Regions from separate parts of the Mesorhizobium sp. A556 genome, predicted to be linked through region 3. Evidence: predicted binding sites of a transcription regulator. Region 3 holds the regulator's gene; each other region holds the start of a gene.

Region 1 (4,749 bases), on a different contig from region 3:
GATTCCAAGTAGTTTGTGCAGTGCGGGAGCTTTTGGCGCTGCAAAGCGCCCCTATGGCAAGCTTTCTCCTCGAAAGCACATGATAGGAGCACCATTTCCGGTTTGACTCGGAGGTTGGAAAGGGCAAGAAAAGTATCCACAACCCTTGGCCATCCTGTCCGTACTGGAGAAAAAAATGCCTGCTGCCAATGCCATCGTCGTCGCCAGCGCGGCGCGCACACCTGTTGGATCCTTCAACGGAGCGTTTGCCAATACGCCGGCGCATGATCTGGGCGCGACGGTCATCCGCGAGCTTCTGGTCCGTGCCGGCATCGAACCGGCCGAGGTCAACGAAGTCATTCTCGGGCAGGTCCTGACGGCTGCACAGGGACAGAACCCGGCGCGCCAGGCCTCGATCAATGCCGGCCTGCCGAAAGAAACGACCGCCTGGGGCCTCAACCAGGTCTGCGGCTCGGGCCTGCGCGCGATTGCGCTCGGCATGCAGCAGATCGCGGCCGGCGACGCCAAAATCATCATCGCCGGCGGCCAGGAATCCATGTCGTTGTCGACGCATGCCCAGCATCTGCGTTCCGGCACCAAGATGGGCGATCTGAAACTGATCGATACGATGATCAAGGACGGGTTGTGGGATGCTTTCAACGGCTATCACATGGGCACGACCGCCGAGAACGTCGCCAAGCAATTCCAGATCACCCGCGACGAGCAGGATCGGTTTGCGCTTGCCTCGCAAAACAAGGCCGAGGCGGCGCAGAACGCCGGCAAATTCAAGGACGAGATCGTCGCCTTCACGGTCAAGGGCCGCAAGGGCGATACCGTCGTCGACCAGGACGAATATATCCGCCATGGCGCGACCATGGACGCCATGACCAAGCTGAAGCCGGCCTTCGACAAAGAAGGCACGGTAACCGCCGCCAACGCATCCGGCATCAACGATGGCGCGGCCGGCGCGCTTTTGATGAGCGAGGCGGAAGCGGTGCGCCGCGGCCTCACCCCACTGGTGCGCATCGCATCGTGGGCGACCGCCGGCGTCGATCCGGCGATCATGGGCACCGGCCCGATCCCGGCCTCGCGCCGCGCTTTGGAAAAAGCAGGCTGGTCGGTCGGCGATCTCGATCTGGTCGAGGCCAACGAGGCCTTCGCCGCGCAGGCCTGCGCCGTCAACAAGGACATGGGCTGGGACCCGGCGATCGTCAACGTCAATGGCGGCGCGATCGCCATCGGCCATCCGATCGGCGCTTCGGGCGCGCGCGTCTTCAACACGCTGGTGTTCGAGATGAAGCGCCGCGGCGCGAAGAAGGGTCTTGCCACGCTGTGCATCGGCGGCGGCATGGGCGTCGCCATGTGCGTGGAAGCGATGAACTGAGCGAATGAATTTAGCGAATGGCGAATAGGGGTAGCGAATAGGGAAGAAGAGCGAAAACCAGTCGGGACGACTTCCCTACTCGCAATTCGCTACTCTCTACTCGCTTCTCCGACCAACGGGAGGAGAACATTCATGAGCAAAGTAGCAATCGTCACAGGCGGCACACGCGGCATCGGCGCTGCCATTGCGATAGCCCTCAAGAAGGCCGGCTATACGGTGGCTGCGAACTACTGCGGCAATGACGAGGCGGCACAGAAATTCACCGCCGAGACGGGCATCAAGACCTACAAATGGTCGGTCGCCGACTACGATGCCTGCGCCGCCGGCATAAAACAGGTCGAAGCCGACCTCGGTCCGGTCTCTGTGCTGGTCAACAATGCCGGCATCACCCGCGACGCGCCGTTCCACAAGATGACCCGCGAGCAGTGGAAAGAGGTGATCGACACCAACCTCAACGGCGCCTTCAACATGACGCATCCGCTCTGGAATGGCATGCGTGAGCGCAAGTTCGGCCGCGTCATTACCATCTCTTCCATCAACGGCCAGAAGGGCCAGTTCGCCCAGGCCAACTATTCCGCCTCCAAGGCCGGCGACATCGGCTTCACGAAAGCCCTTGCACAAGAGGGCGCGCGCGCGGGCATCACGGTCAATGCAATCTGTCCCGGCTACATCGCCACCGACATGGTCATGGCCGTGCCGGAAAAGGTGCGCGAATCCATCATCGCCCAGATCCCGATCGGGCGGCTCGGCGAACCGGAAGAGATCGCGCGCTGCGTGGTTTTCCTCGCCTCCGACGATGCCAGCTTCATCACAGGCTCGACCATCACGGCCAATGGCGGGCAGTATTTCACCTGACCGCACGGGCATCACATGGTTAAGGCGGGCCGCTTGCGGGCCGCCTTTTTTCTGGCCACCTGTCCCGATCCGGCACGCAAGCCTTAACGGGGCCCACCCTTGTCGGTCCGCCCCTGCGGCCGGGCCTGTGGATTATCGGTGGACAAGCTGTGCACAACACAAGATGTTGCCGTGAACGAAACGGGAAACTTTGCCCATCGCTGATTCGTCGCCGTTTCGTTCCGGCTTTGGCCGATAGGTTAATGGAGAGCGCGCGAAGCGGCAGAAAAGGGTTAACGTCCGTTAGCAAAAGATAAAAGATTTCAAGGCTTTGCCGGAGCGAAACCCTGACTCGACGGTCACCCGCCGGCAGAAGTTAACGGCGGCGGCTCCACTGGCATCACGGCGAGCCTCCGTGATTCAGCATGTGGTAAATCTCCGAGAGAAAGAACTACATGTAGCCGTGAACAAACCCTGAATCAGACTGAGTCAGCGATTCGTCGCCGATTCGTTCCAGTCCCGTTCCACTTGTTAATTCCGCGCCGCAGACCCGCTCTCGAGAGAGAGGCACGACGCGGAGCAGGAACATTCGGCTTTCGCTTGGGCTGTCAAATGCCTATGTGTCGTTCGTCCCTGCGACCTATAAGGTTTTTCTTCCGCGTCGATGAACATCCAGCCCAAACAGACCGAACCCCTGATCCTGTCCGGCCGTGACGTGACCGCCGTTCTGGGGCCGACCAATACCGGCAAGACGCATCTCGCCATCGAGCGGATGGTGGCGCATGAAAGCGGCATCATCGGCCTGCCGCTGCGGCTGCTTGCACGCGAAGTCTATGCCCGCGTCTGCGAGAAGGTCGGCGCCCACAAGGTTGCGCTGATAACCGGCGAAGAAAAGATCCAGCCCAAGGGCGCGAAATATTCGGTCTGCACGGTGGAGGCGACGCCGCGCGAGACCGACGTGGCGTTCGTTGCGCTGGATGAAGTGCAGCTTGCCGGCGACCTGGAGCGCGGCCACATCTTTACCGACCGTATCCTGCATCTGCGCGGGCGTCAGGAAACGCTGCTTTTGGGCGCTGCCACCATGCACGGCATCCTGCAAAAACTGTTGCGCGGCGTTTCCGTGGTGACGCGGCCGCGCCTTTCGCACCTTGCCTATGCCGGCTCCAAGAAACTGACGCGGCTGCCGCGCCGCACGGCCATCGTCGCCTTTTCGGCGGACGAGGTCTACGCCATCGCCGAACTGATCCGCCGCCAGCAAGGGGGTGCCGCCGTCGTGCTCGGCGCACTCAGCCCCCGCACCCGCAATGCGCAGGTGGCGCTCTACCAGTCCGGCGACGTCGATTACCTGATCGCCACCGATGCCATCGGCATGGGGCTCAATCTCGACGTCGATCATGTCGCCTTCGCCCAGAACCGCAAGTTCGACGGCTTCCAGTATCGCCAACTCACCGCCGCCGAGCTTGGCCAGATCGCCGGCCGCGCCGGGCGGCATCTGCGCGACGGCACCTTTGGCGTCACCGGTCGGGTCGATCCGTTCGACGACGATCTGATCCAGAAGATCGAAGGCCACGATTTCGAGCCGGTGAAAGTGCTGCAATGGCGCACCCCCGCTTTCGACTTTGCCAGCCTCGATGCGCTGAAGCGCTCGATCGAGACCAATGCGCCGGTCGAGGGACTGACCCGCGCCTTGCCGGCCGTCGACGCGCAGGCGCTGGAACAGCTTTCGCGCGACGCCGAAATCCGCGCGCTGGCAACGGGGCGCGAACGCGTGGCGCTGTTGTGGGAAGCCTGCGCCCTGCCCGACTATCGACGGATCGCGCCGGCCCAGCATGCGGATCTGATCGCCTCCATCTACATGGACCTTGCCCGGCACGGCCATGTCGATGAAAATTACATGGCCGAACAGGTACGCCGTGCCGACACAACCGAAGGCGATATCGACACGCTGTCGCACCGCATCGCGCAGATCCGAACCTGGACTTTCGTGTCCAACCGCCCCGGATGGCTTGCCGATCAGGCACACTGGCAGCAAAAGACGCGAGAAATCGAAGACAGATTGTCGGATGCGCTGCATGAGCGGTTGACGAAACGTTTTGTAGACCGCAGGACTTCCGTCCTCATGCGCCGCCTTAGAGAAAACACGATGCCTGAAGCTGAAATTAGTCCTGCTGGAACCGTTCTTGTCGAAGGCCACCATGTTGGCGAGTTGCAAGGGTTCCGATTTACCGCCGACCAGAGCGCTGGCGGCGAAGACGCCAAGGCGGTCAAGGCCGCCGCGCAAAAAGCGCTCGGCACGGAGTTCGAAGCCCGCGCCGAGCGGTTTGCGGCTTGCGCCAATGGCGATATCGCGCTGGGTTCTGACGGCACGCTGCGCTGGATCGGCGCGCCGATCGCCACGCTTGTGGCCGGCGAGGATGCGCTCAAGCCGCGCCTTGTCCTTTTGGCCGACGAACAACTGACCGGCCCCGCGCGCGACAAGGTCGCGGCCAGGGCGGAACGTTTCGTCAATTTCCAGATCGAGCTTCTTTTGAAGCCGCTGGTCGATCTGAAGA
Region 2 (4,749 bases), 460 kb from region 3:
CGTCACTTATGTCGGCGAACTCGGCTGGGAACTCTATGTCTCGACCGACCAGACGGCCCACGTCTTCGAGGCGCTGGAAGAAGCCGGGCGCGCCTTCGACCTGAAGCTCTGCGGCCTGCATACGCTGGATTCCTGCCGTATCGAAAAGGCGTTCCGCCATTTCGGCCACGACATAACCGATGAGGACCATGTGCTGGAAGCCGGCCTCGGCTTTGCCGTAAAAACCGGCAAGGGCGACTTCATCGGCCGCGACGCCGTGCTGCGCAAGAAGGAAGCCGGCCTAGACCGGCGCATGGTGCAGTTCCGCCTGACCGACCCGGAACCGCTGCTGTTCCACAACGAGGCGCTGCTGCGCGACGGAAAGATCGTCGGCAGTGTCACGTCCGGCAATTACGGCCACCATCTCGGCGGTGCGATCGGCATGGCCTATGTGCCCTGCAAGGGCGAAAGCGAAGCCGATATTCTCGGCTCCAGCTACGAGATCGAGATCGCCGGCGAGCGCTTCAAGGCCGAAGCCTCGCTAAAGCCAATGTATGATCCCAAAAGCGAGCGGGTGCGGGTTTAGTTTCTACCTGCCGCCAGCATTTCGGGGAAGACCGGTCTTCAACGACCGGTCTTCCCGCGAATGCATGTCGCCCGAAAGTGGGAACCGGTTTCGGGGCAACGACATGCATCAAAACAAGTGCTTGAAGCGCACCGCATAAATCCATTCAGATGCGACGCGCTGTAGCGCCATTCTTCAAGGAACGGCTTTTCGTGGATCGAGTTTGATGCTTCCGCTCAGCAGTAAGCGCGCAACGAAAAAGGTACTGTTTCCAGTGCCTTCAGTTCATTGACAAAGGCATCTGTTCACCTGGCGTCATCCTCGGCCTTGCGCCGAGGATCTGCCGACACTCCCGTAAGGGCACGGAAAAGGCTCTACAACTTCACGAAAGCAAATCCTCGGCACAAGGCCGACGGGCATGGGTTCGCCAACGGTTTGTCAGCAGCCTGAAGGCACCGTTTCCGTGCCTTTTAGAAGAAAAATCATAAAAACGATGGTCGTCCGGTCTTAGACCATCCGTCAAAACGGAATTTCGTCGTCCAGATCCCGCGAGCCGCCACCGCCGCTCCTGCCGCCGCCACGATTGGAATTGTCGCTCGGACCTGACTGGCCGAAATCGGAGCCGCGGCTGCTGTCGCCACCCGAATAGCCACCGACCTGACCACCTTCGCCGCCCTGACCTCGCGAATCGAGCATCTGCAGCTCACCACGGAATTTCTGCAGCACCACTTCCGTCGAGTATCGCTCCACGCCGTCCTTTTCCCACTTGCGCGTCTGCAGGGCGCCCTCAAGGTACACTTTCATGCCCTTCTTCAGATACTGCTCGGCGACCTTGGCCAGATTGTCGTTGAAAATGACGACCTGGTGCCACTCGGTCTTTTCCTTGCGCTCACCGGAATTCTTGTCGCGCCAGCTTTCCGACGTCGCGATGCGCAGATTGACGACCGCGTCGCCGGAATTCAGCCGGCGAACCTCCGGGTCCGCGCCCAGATTTCCCACTAAAATGACCTTGTTGACGCTACCCGCCATAAACCTTCTCCGCGCTCATCCGAAACCAACTTCACCGCACCTTACAGGCTGGCGGATAACTGCGCCGCCCCTGACACTTCTTTTCCCACAAGGTTTTTCGTTCTCTATATGTTCTATATCGACGCGCCTTTCATGTCAAGCTTGGGACCGGAATGCGTCCCGCCTAGCCGTTTCCGCGCTGGCCCTGTATGATCGCCAGATGTTCCAGAACCGCTTCTCCTTATATCTGGCCACCTTGGCCTGCGCTGCCGTCGCCGCCCCTCTGGCGTTTGCCGGAGGCGCGCCCCAAACCCCGGCAAAAAGCGCGCTTCCCGGCGTTGGTGGCGACTACAGCATCGTCAGACCCCTTCCTGCCGAACCGGATGGTCAAGACCGCAACGCCTCGCCCAACCAGTTCAAGATCGGCGATATGGACGTTCGAATAGGCGGCAGCATTACTGTGGATATCGGGGCCGGTTCGCTATCGTCCCCGCGTCATTAAGGCGCTTGCAACCGACCGGCGCAACACGCCGTCTTAAGCCGACAGCGTCCACGCACGGCAGCCCCATGCAAATCGGCCCCGCCGCTGCTTTCACAGAACGGCCGGGGCCTTTGTGACGTCTAGCCACTTTCGCCGGGAGGGTTTTACCGGCTTTGTAATTCGGATGCTTCGCGGCGTCAGCCGTCGATCCGACTGCAGTCTCTGATTTTCGGGGGTTCGGCAAATTGCACGAAGGCCAAGGAACGTCAGCCTGTCAGCAATATTTGCCGCGGCTCCGGCATCAGCGGAGCCTGTTGGGACTATCCGGTGGAGTCATGCCTCGCTCCTTCTGTCCGTTCAACACAGTCGCTAGAAGCACACATCCGCCAATCTGCGGCGCCTCGCAGAAGGCCCTTCTTCCCAGGCCACGCAACGGCAACATGCTTCCTTGACGCCAAGATCGTGCTCTCCTCTCCCGTTAGCGTCAACCCTTGAATGCCCGAAATGGAAAAAGTGATCGCAAGCGGAACTGAAAGGCGGGCTCCTGCCAGATTTGTCAGGAACCTGTTCAGTCTTTGTTCTTTATGCTTGCCCGCCGGCCCGAAAGACGCTTAAACGCGGGTGGCAACTTCTGCGCCTCTCGACGCGGCGGCGAATATACCTACATGAGGGGATGGCGGCAGCCCGCCGATCCATGAATTCCAGACCTGAGGCGGCGACCGGCGATGGCCGACCATAAATATCTGTCCATTCGCGGGGCGCGCGAACACAATCTGAAGAACATCGACATCGACCTGCCGCGTGACTCGCTCATCGTCATGACCGGCGTGTCTGGCTCGGGAAAGTCGTCGCTCGCTTTCGATACGATCTATGCGGAAGGCCAGCGGCGCTATGTCGAGAGCCTGTCTGCCTATGCGCGCCAGTTTCTGGAGATGATGCAGAAGCCGGACGTCGACCAGATCGACGGCCTGTCGCCCGCCATCTCCATCGAACAGAAGACCACCTCGAAGAACCCGCGCTCGACGGTCGGCACCGTCACCGAAATCTACGACTACATGCGCCTGCTGTTCGCGCGCGTCGGCGTGCCCTATTCGCCGGCCACCGGCCTGCCCATCGAGAGCCAGACGGTTTCGCAGATGGTCGACCGCGTACTGGCGGTGGAGGAAGGCACGCGCCTGTTCATCCTCGCGCCCATCGTGCGCGGTCGCAAAGGCGAGTATCGCAAGGAGTTGCTGGAGCTTCAGAAGAAGGGCTTTCAGCGCGTCAAGGTCGACGGCGTCTTCTATGAAATCGCCGACGTGCCGGCGCTGGACAAGAAATACAAGCACGATCTCGACGTGGTGGTCGACCGCATCGTCGTGCGTGGCGATCTCGCGACGCGGCTGGCCGATTCCATCGAAACGGCGCTGAAATTGGCAGAGGGACTGTGTGTCGCGGAATTTGCCGACAAGCCGCTCGATGCCAGCCAGACCGGCGAGGATTCGGTCAACAAATCGAAGAACGAGACGCATGAGCGCATTCTGTTCTCCGAAAAATTCGCCTGCCCGGTATCCGGGTTCACCATCCCGGAGATCGAGCCGCGGCTGTTCTCCTTCAACAACCCATTCGGTGCCTGCCCGACCTGCGACGGTCTGGGTAGCCAGCGCGCCGTCGATGCGAACCTGATAGTGCCCGACGACAATGTCTCGCTGCGCGCCGGCGCCGTCAGTCCATGGGCGAAATCGACTTCGCCCTATTACGCGCAGACGCTGGAGGCGCTCGGCAAGGTCTATGGCTTCAAACTGGCCGACAAATTCAAGGACCTCGACGACGAGGCCAAGCACGCCGTCCTGTATGGCACCGGCGCGGTCGAGATTCCGTTCCAGTATGATGACGGCCTGCGTTCCTACAAGACGACCAAGACGTTCGAGGGTGTGATCCCCAACCTCGAACGGCGTTGGAAAGAAACCGAATCCGCCTGGATGCGCGAGGAGATCGAGCGCTTCATGGCGGCGACGCCCTGCCCCGCATGCAAGGGTTATCGCCTGAAGCCCGAGGCTTTGGCCGTGAAGATCGGCGGAAAGCACATCGGCGAGGTGACGGAACAGTCGATCCGCAATGCCAACCAGTGGTTTGCCGACCTGCCTGCCGCGCTCAACGACAAGCAGAACGAAATCGCGGTGCGCGTGCTCAAGGAAATCCGCGAACGGCTGCGCTTTTTGAACGATGTCGGCCTCGACTATCTGACCCTTGCCCGGAACTCCGGCACGCTTTCCGGTGGCGAGAGCCAGCGCATCCGGCTTGCCTCGCAGATCGGCTCCGGCCTGACCGGCGTGCTCTACGTGCTGGATGAACCGTCCATCGGCCTGCACCAGCGCGACAATGCCCGCCTGCTCGATACGCTGAAACATCTGCGCGATATCGGCAATACGGTGATCGTCGTCGAGCATGACGAGGACGCGATCCTGCACGCCGACTATGTCGTCGATATCGGCCCCGCCGCCGGCATCCATGGCGGCCGCATCATCGCCGAAGGCACGCCGCAGCAGGTCATGGCCAATCCCAATTCGATCACCGGCAAATATCTGTCGGGCGAGTTGGAGGTGGCGACACCTGGCATACGGCGCGAGGCGAAAAAGAACCGGCGCATCAAGGTGGTCGGCGCGCGCGGCAATAACCTCAAGAACGTCACCGCTGAAATCCCGGTCGGAACCTTCACCGCCATCACTGGCGTTTC
Region 3 (4,749 bases):
ACCGGCCGTGTCAGGCTGACCCTCGACGTACTCTCGACGGCGAGGCCGACGCTGCGTTATGCGCCGGAGCGGGTACGGCTGTCCGCGCGTACGATTCCGCAAGGCGTTACCGCAGGGTCTGTGCTGAACGGTTATGTCCGGCTTTTGCCGCCGACCGGCCCGGTGCGGCCCGACAGCTACGACTATTCCTTCCAGAGTTATTTCGACGGTATCGGCGCGAGCGGCTTCTTCCTGAGCAATCCGAAGCGGGTTGCCTCGGCGTCGATGCCGGTATCGGCAAGGGTGGCGTCCGCGATCGAAAACGCGCGCGAAGCCATTGCCGGCCGTATTCGGCAAAGCGTCGGCGGTCCCGAAGGCGAGATCGCCGCCGCGCTGATCGTTGGCGTGCGCGCCGGCATCCCGGACGCCATCAACGAAGCCATGCGCAAGACTGGCATTTACCACATCATCTCGATTTCTGGCCTGCACATGGCGCTGGTTGCCGGCACGATCATGCTGCTGCTGCGCGGCGGGTTCGCGCTGTTTCCCGATTTCTCCTCGCGCCGGCCGGTGAAAAAATATGCCGCCGCCGCCGCGCTCTTTTCCATCGCCGCCTATCTTGCCATTTCGGGCGTCGTGGTGGCCGCCGAGCGCAGTTTCATCATGCTGGCGGTCATGCTGCTGGCCGTGCTGTTCGACCGCGCGGCGCTGACCATGCGCAATCTGGCCATTTCCGCCATTGCGGTGATCGTGGTGTCGCCGCACGAGGTCGTCGGCCCGAGCTTCCAGATGTCGTTTGCGGCAACCGCGGCCCTGGTCGGCGCCTATGCCGGCTGGTCCGATTACCGGTCGGGGCGGGCAGGCGGCAAGGTGCCCGCGCGCCGCTCTGTCGCAGGCCTTCTGTCACGCAAATTCCTGGCGGGAATGGGCGGTCTCGCGATGACGTCCATCATCGCCGGAGGCGCTACGACGCTTTATGCCATGTGGCATTTCCAGCGCGTCGCGCCGCTCAGCCTGTTTGCCAATCTGGCGGTGATGCCCATCGTCTCGGTCATCGTCATGCCGTTTGCCGTGCTTGCCGCGCTGGCCATGCCGTTCGGCGCGGATGGCCCCTTCCTCTATGTCATGGGCAGGGGGCTGGCCGCGATGATCGTCATATCCGACTGGATCGCGGCGCGCTCGCCCATCGACGCGGTCGGCCTCGTTTCCGTCCAGTCGGTGCTGTTCATCACCGGCGCGCTGGTCTTTGCCACGATGGCGACCACCTGGCTACGGCTTGCGGCACTACCCCTGGCGATTGCCGGTCTGCTGGCGGTGCCCATGGTGAAGACGCCGGACGTGCTGGTGTCGGAGGATGCTCGGCTTGTCGCCGTGTCGATCGGCGGGGGCGAACTGGCGGTCAACCGACCTCGACCCAACGCGTTCACCATCGACAATTGGCGCCGCGCGCTCAATGCCGAAACCGTCATTAAGCCGGAGATGGTCAAGGTTAAAACCTCAGGGGCCAAAACCCTCGAGTTTGACCTTGCCGACAGCATGGAACTACCGCCGGGAACGCCGTTCCTGTGCGCGCAAGGCCTGTGTGTCGCCCGTCACGAGGCCGGCGCGCTGGTTGCCCATGCGCAGGACGCCAAGGCGGCCAGACCCGCCTGCGCCTTCGCGAGCGTGATCATCATCGACGACGCGACCGCCTCCGACCCATGCCGCGATCCGCTGGTCACGGTGATCACCAAGCGCCAACTGGCTCGCTCCGGCAGCGTCGAGATATTCTTCAACCGGCAATCGGCAGCAGTACCGGCGGAAATCCGTTTCGCCGTCGAAGAACACTATCGGCCCTGGCACACGCAGCGGAAGTTTTCACGCGAGGCCCGCGGCTTGCCGCCTTATAAAAAGGTGGTTCGGACAAGAACCAAAACGACCGGTGTCACCACAGCGGGCGACGATTGAGCCCAACGCGGCGGCTGTCGAGCGATCTTGCTGGATTAAGCCAGCGTTTTGAACACGACGGCCGACTAGCATTTGCCATGCCAGTTCAGGAAGGCCGTCGACTCAGTAACGTCGGATCAGCCCGACCAGTTTGCCCTGCACCTTGACCCTGTCAGGTCCGAAGATGCGCGTTTCGTAGGCGGGATTGGCGGCTTCAAGCGCGATGGACGCGCCCTTGCGGCGAAACCGCTTCAGCGTGGCTTCTTCCTCATCGACGAGGGCGACGATAATTTCGCCGGGATTGGCGGTGTTGGCATTGCGGATGATGACCGTATCGCCGTCGAAGATGCCGGCCTCGATCATCGAATCGCCCTTCACCTCCAGCGCGTAGTGCTCACCGCCCATGATCATGTCCGGCGGAACCGAGATCGAATGCGTCTTGTGCTGGATGGCGTCGATCGGCACGCCGGCGGCGATGCGTCCCATGACCGGGATCGAGACATTGGCGGCGACATCGTCGTCATTGCCCGCGCTCTGCAGCCGAGAGTTCTTGCCTTGCCCGCCCGAATTGCCCTGGCCCGAACCATTCTGACCCTGGCCACCCTGAATGACGCTGGGCGAAAATTTGCGCGCCCCGTTGAAACTGGGCGTCAGCGATTCCGGCATGCGCAAGACTTCGAGAGCACGTGCGCGGTTGGGAAGCCGGCGGATGAAGCCGCGTTCCTCCAGTGCGGTAATCAGGCGATGAATCCCCGACTTCGAGGCAAGATCGAGCGCATCCTTCATCTCGTCGAAGGAGGGCGGAACGCCGCTCTCCTTCAGCCTTTCGTTGATGAAGAGAAGCAGTTCGTGTTGCTTGCGCGTCAGCATGGCGGCCCCCGGCGGTCCGATATGGAATCGGAAAAACAAAACCAGAACAAACAGTATCTGTTCCAGTTGTGTTCCGCAACCATTTAAAGTTTAATGAATGTGTTGACGATTTGTTCAGCGTAACATCAGCACGCGGCAGGCGTCGCCGGCCTGCGCGGCAGGCGCAAAGGGTTCGCGCACGATCAGGCCGCCCGCTTCAGTCATTCTTCGCAGCATCGACGAATCCTGAACACCGAACGGCGTCGCCACCAGCGCGCCTGTACCGTCGCGCACCGCCGCGCGAACATAGTCCTGGCGCAGATCGTTGGCCGGCATGGGTGCGCCGAGAAGCGCGTCGCGCAGGTCGGGGCGGTAGGCGCGGCCGCCAAGGCGCGCAAGCAGCGGCTTGAGGAAAAGCTGCGAGCAAACCAGGCTGGCGACCGGGTTGCCGGGCAGGCCGATGCAGCGGATAGTGTTCAGCCGGCCCGACATCAACGGCTTGCCGGGGCGCATCGCCACCTTCCAGAAGTCCAGCACCATGCCTTCGTCGGCGAGCACCTCGTGGACGAGGTCGTGGTCGCCGACGGAAGCGCCCCCCAGCGTGACGATGACATCGGCACCGGCTGCCACGGCCTGCCGCACCAGCGCGGCGATGGCCTCCCTGCGGTCCGCCGCAATGCCGAGATCGAGAGCGCGCGCGCCGACCGAATGCGCGGTTGCAGCGACCCCGTAGGCGTTGGACGAGATGATCTGGCCGGGGCCGAGCACGCTGCCCGGTGCGCGCAGTTCGTCGCCGGTGGCGATGATGGCGACCAGCGGCCTCCGCACCACGCTCACGCTTGGATGATTGGCGGAGGCCGCGAGCGAAAGGGCCGCCGGATCGAGCAGGCGGCCGGCCTCCAGAAGAACGTCACCGGTAACGAAATCGAGGCCGGCGCGGCGGATGTTGCGGCCCTTGTCCGTCGGCTCCAGCACCTCGACGGACGCGTTGCCAAGATCGCGGACGTTTTCCTGGATGACGATGGTGTCTGCGCCTTCGGGTAGCGGCGCGCCGGTGAAGATGCGCACGGCCTGGCCGGTGCCAACGCTGCCTGCAAAACTGCGACCGGCCGGTGCCGTACCGACCACCGAGAGCCGTGCGGGCAGCGTAGCGATATCGGCGAAACGCACCGCATAGCCGTCCATGGCCGACGCGTCGAAGGGCGGCTGGGTGCGCAGCGCCACGATCGGTTCCGCCAGCACGCGGTCCATCGCCTCGAACAGGGGCACGCTTTCACTGGTGAGCGGTTCCGTGCCGTCCAGCAGGCGTTCGAGCGCCTCGGCGACCGGAACCAGCGCCATTACGCTTCCGCCTGGTAGGCGCCGGACTTGCCACCGGTCTTTTCTACCAGCCGGATGCCGGAAATCACCATGGCGCGGTCAACCGCCTTGGCCATGTCGTAGATGGTCAGGCAGGCGACGGAAGCGGCGGTCAGCGCCTCCATCTCGACGCCGGTCTTGCCGGTGACGCGGGCCAACGCGGTAATTTTAAGGCCGGGCAAGGCATGGTCGGGTTCGATGTCGACCGACACCTTGGTCAAAAGCAGCGGATGGCAGAGCGGGATGAGTTCGTGCGTCTTCTTGGCAGCCATGATGCCGGCAATGCGCGCGGTGCCGAGCACGTCGCCCTTCTTGGCGTTGCCGGCGAGGATCATCGCCAGCGTTTCGGGCAGCATGGTCACGAACCCTTCGGCGACCGCCGTGCGGGTAGTCTCGGCCTTGTCGCCGACATCGACCATATGCGCCTCGCCCTGCGCGCCGAGATGGGTGAGGCGGCTAGACATGTTCCGCAGCGGTGGCCGCCCCGGTCAGCAGCAGCCGTGTCGCCTGCGCCACATCTTCCTGCCGCATCAGGCTTTCGCCGATCAGGAACGTGCCGATATGGCTCTTTTCCAGCCGCTTGCAGTCTTCGTGCGAAAAAATACCGCTCTCGCTGACCAAAAGCCGGCCCTCTGG

The links. The regulator LexA, encoded in region 3, represses DNA repair genes until DNA is damaged. The targets are predictions, from matches to a motif close to TGTTCNNNNTGTGTTCNG.
Region 1: the regulator LexA is predicted to act here: its motif matches at 2,707-2,724, upstream of ACX3P0_RS10075 (helicase-related protein).
Region 2: the regulator LexA is predicted to act here: its motif matches at 1,672-1,689, upstream of ssb (single-stranded DNA-binding protein).

What each region holds. Positions count from the first base shown of each region.
Region 1 is NZ_JBTMXA010000003.1:320,662-325,410, forward strand. Features, by position in the region: gene ACX3P0_RS10065 (acetyl-CoA C-acetyltransferase) at 176-1,363, shown strand; gene phbB (acetoacetyl-CoA reductase) at 1,496-2,218, shown strand; gene ACX3P0_RS10075 (helicase-related protein) at 2,862-4,749, shown strand, end outside.
Region 2 is NZ_JBTMXA010000001.1:411,827-416,575, reverse strand. Features, by position in the region: gene ACX3P0_RS02040 (GcvT family protein) at 1-565, shown strand, start outside; gene ssb (single-stranded DNA-binding protein) at 1,064-1,573, opposite strand; gene ACX3P0_RS02030 (hypothetical protein) at 1,773-2,054, shown strand; gene uvrA (excinuclease ABC subunit UvrA) at 2,759-4,749, shown strand, end outside.
Region 3 is NZ_JBTMXA010000001.1:874,251-878,999, reverse strand. Features, by position in the region: gene ACX3P0_RS04410 (ComEC/Rec2 family competence protein) at 1-1,926, shown strand, start outside; gene lexA (transcriptional repressor LexA) at 2,029-2,775, opposite strand; gene ACX3P0_RS04400 (molybdopterin molybdotransferase MoeA) at 2,890-4,095, opposite strand; gene moaC (cyclic pyranopterin monophosphate synthase MoaC) at 4,095-4,577, opposite strand; gene trpC (indole-3-glycerol phosphate synthase TrpC) at 4,570-4,749, opposite strand, start outside.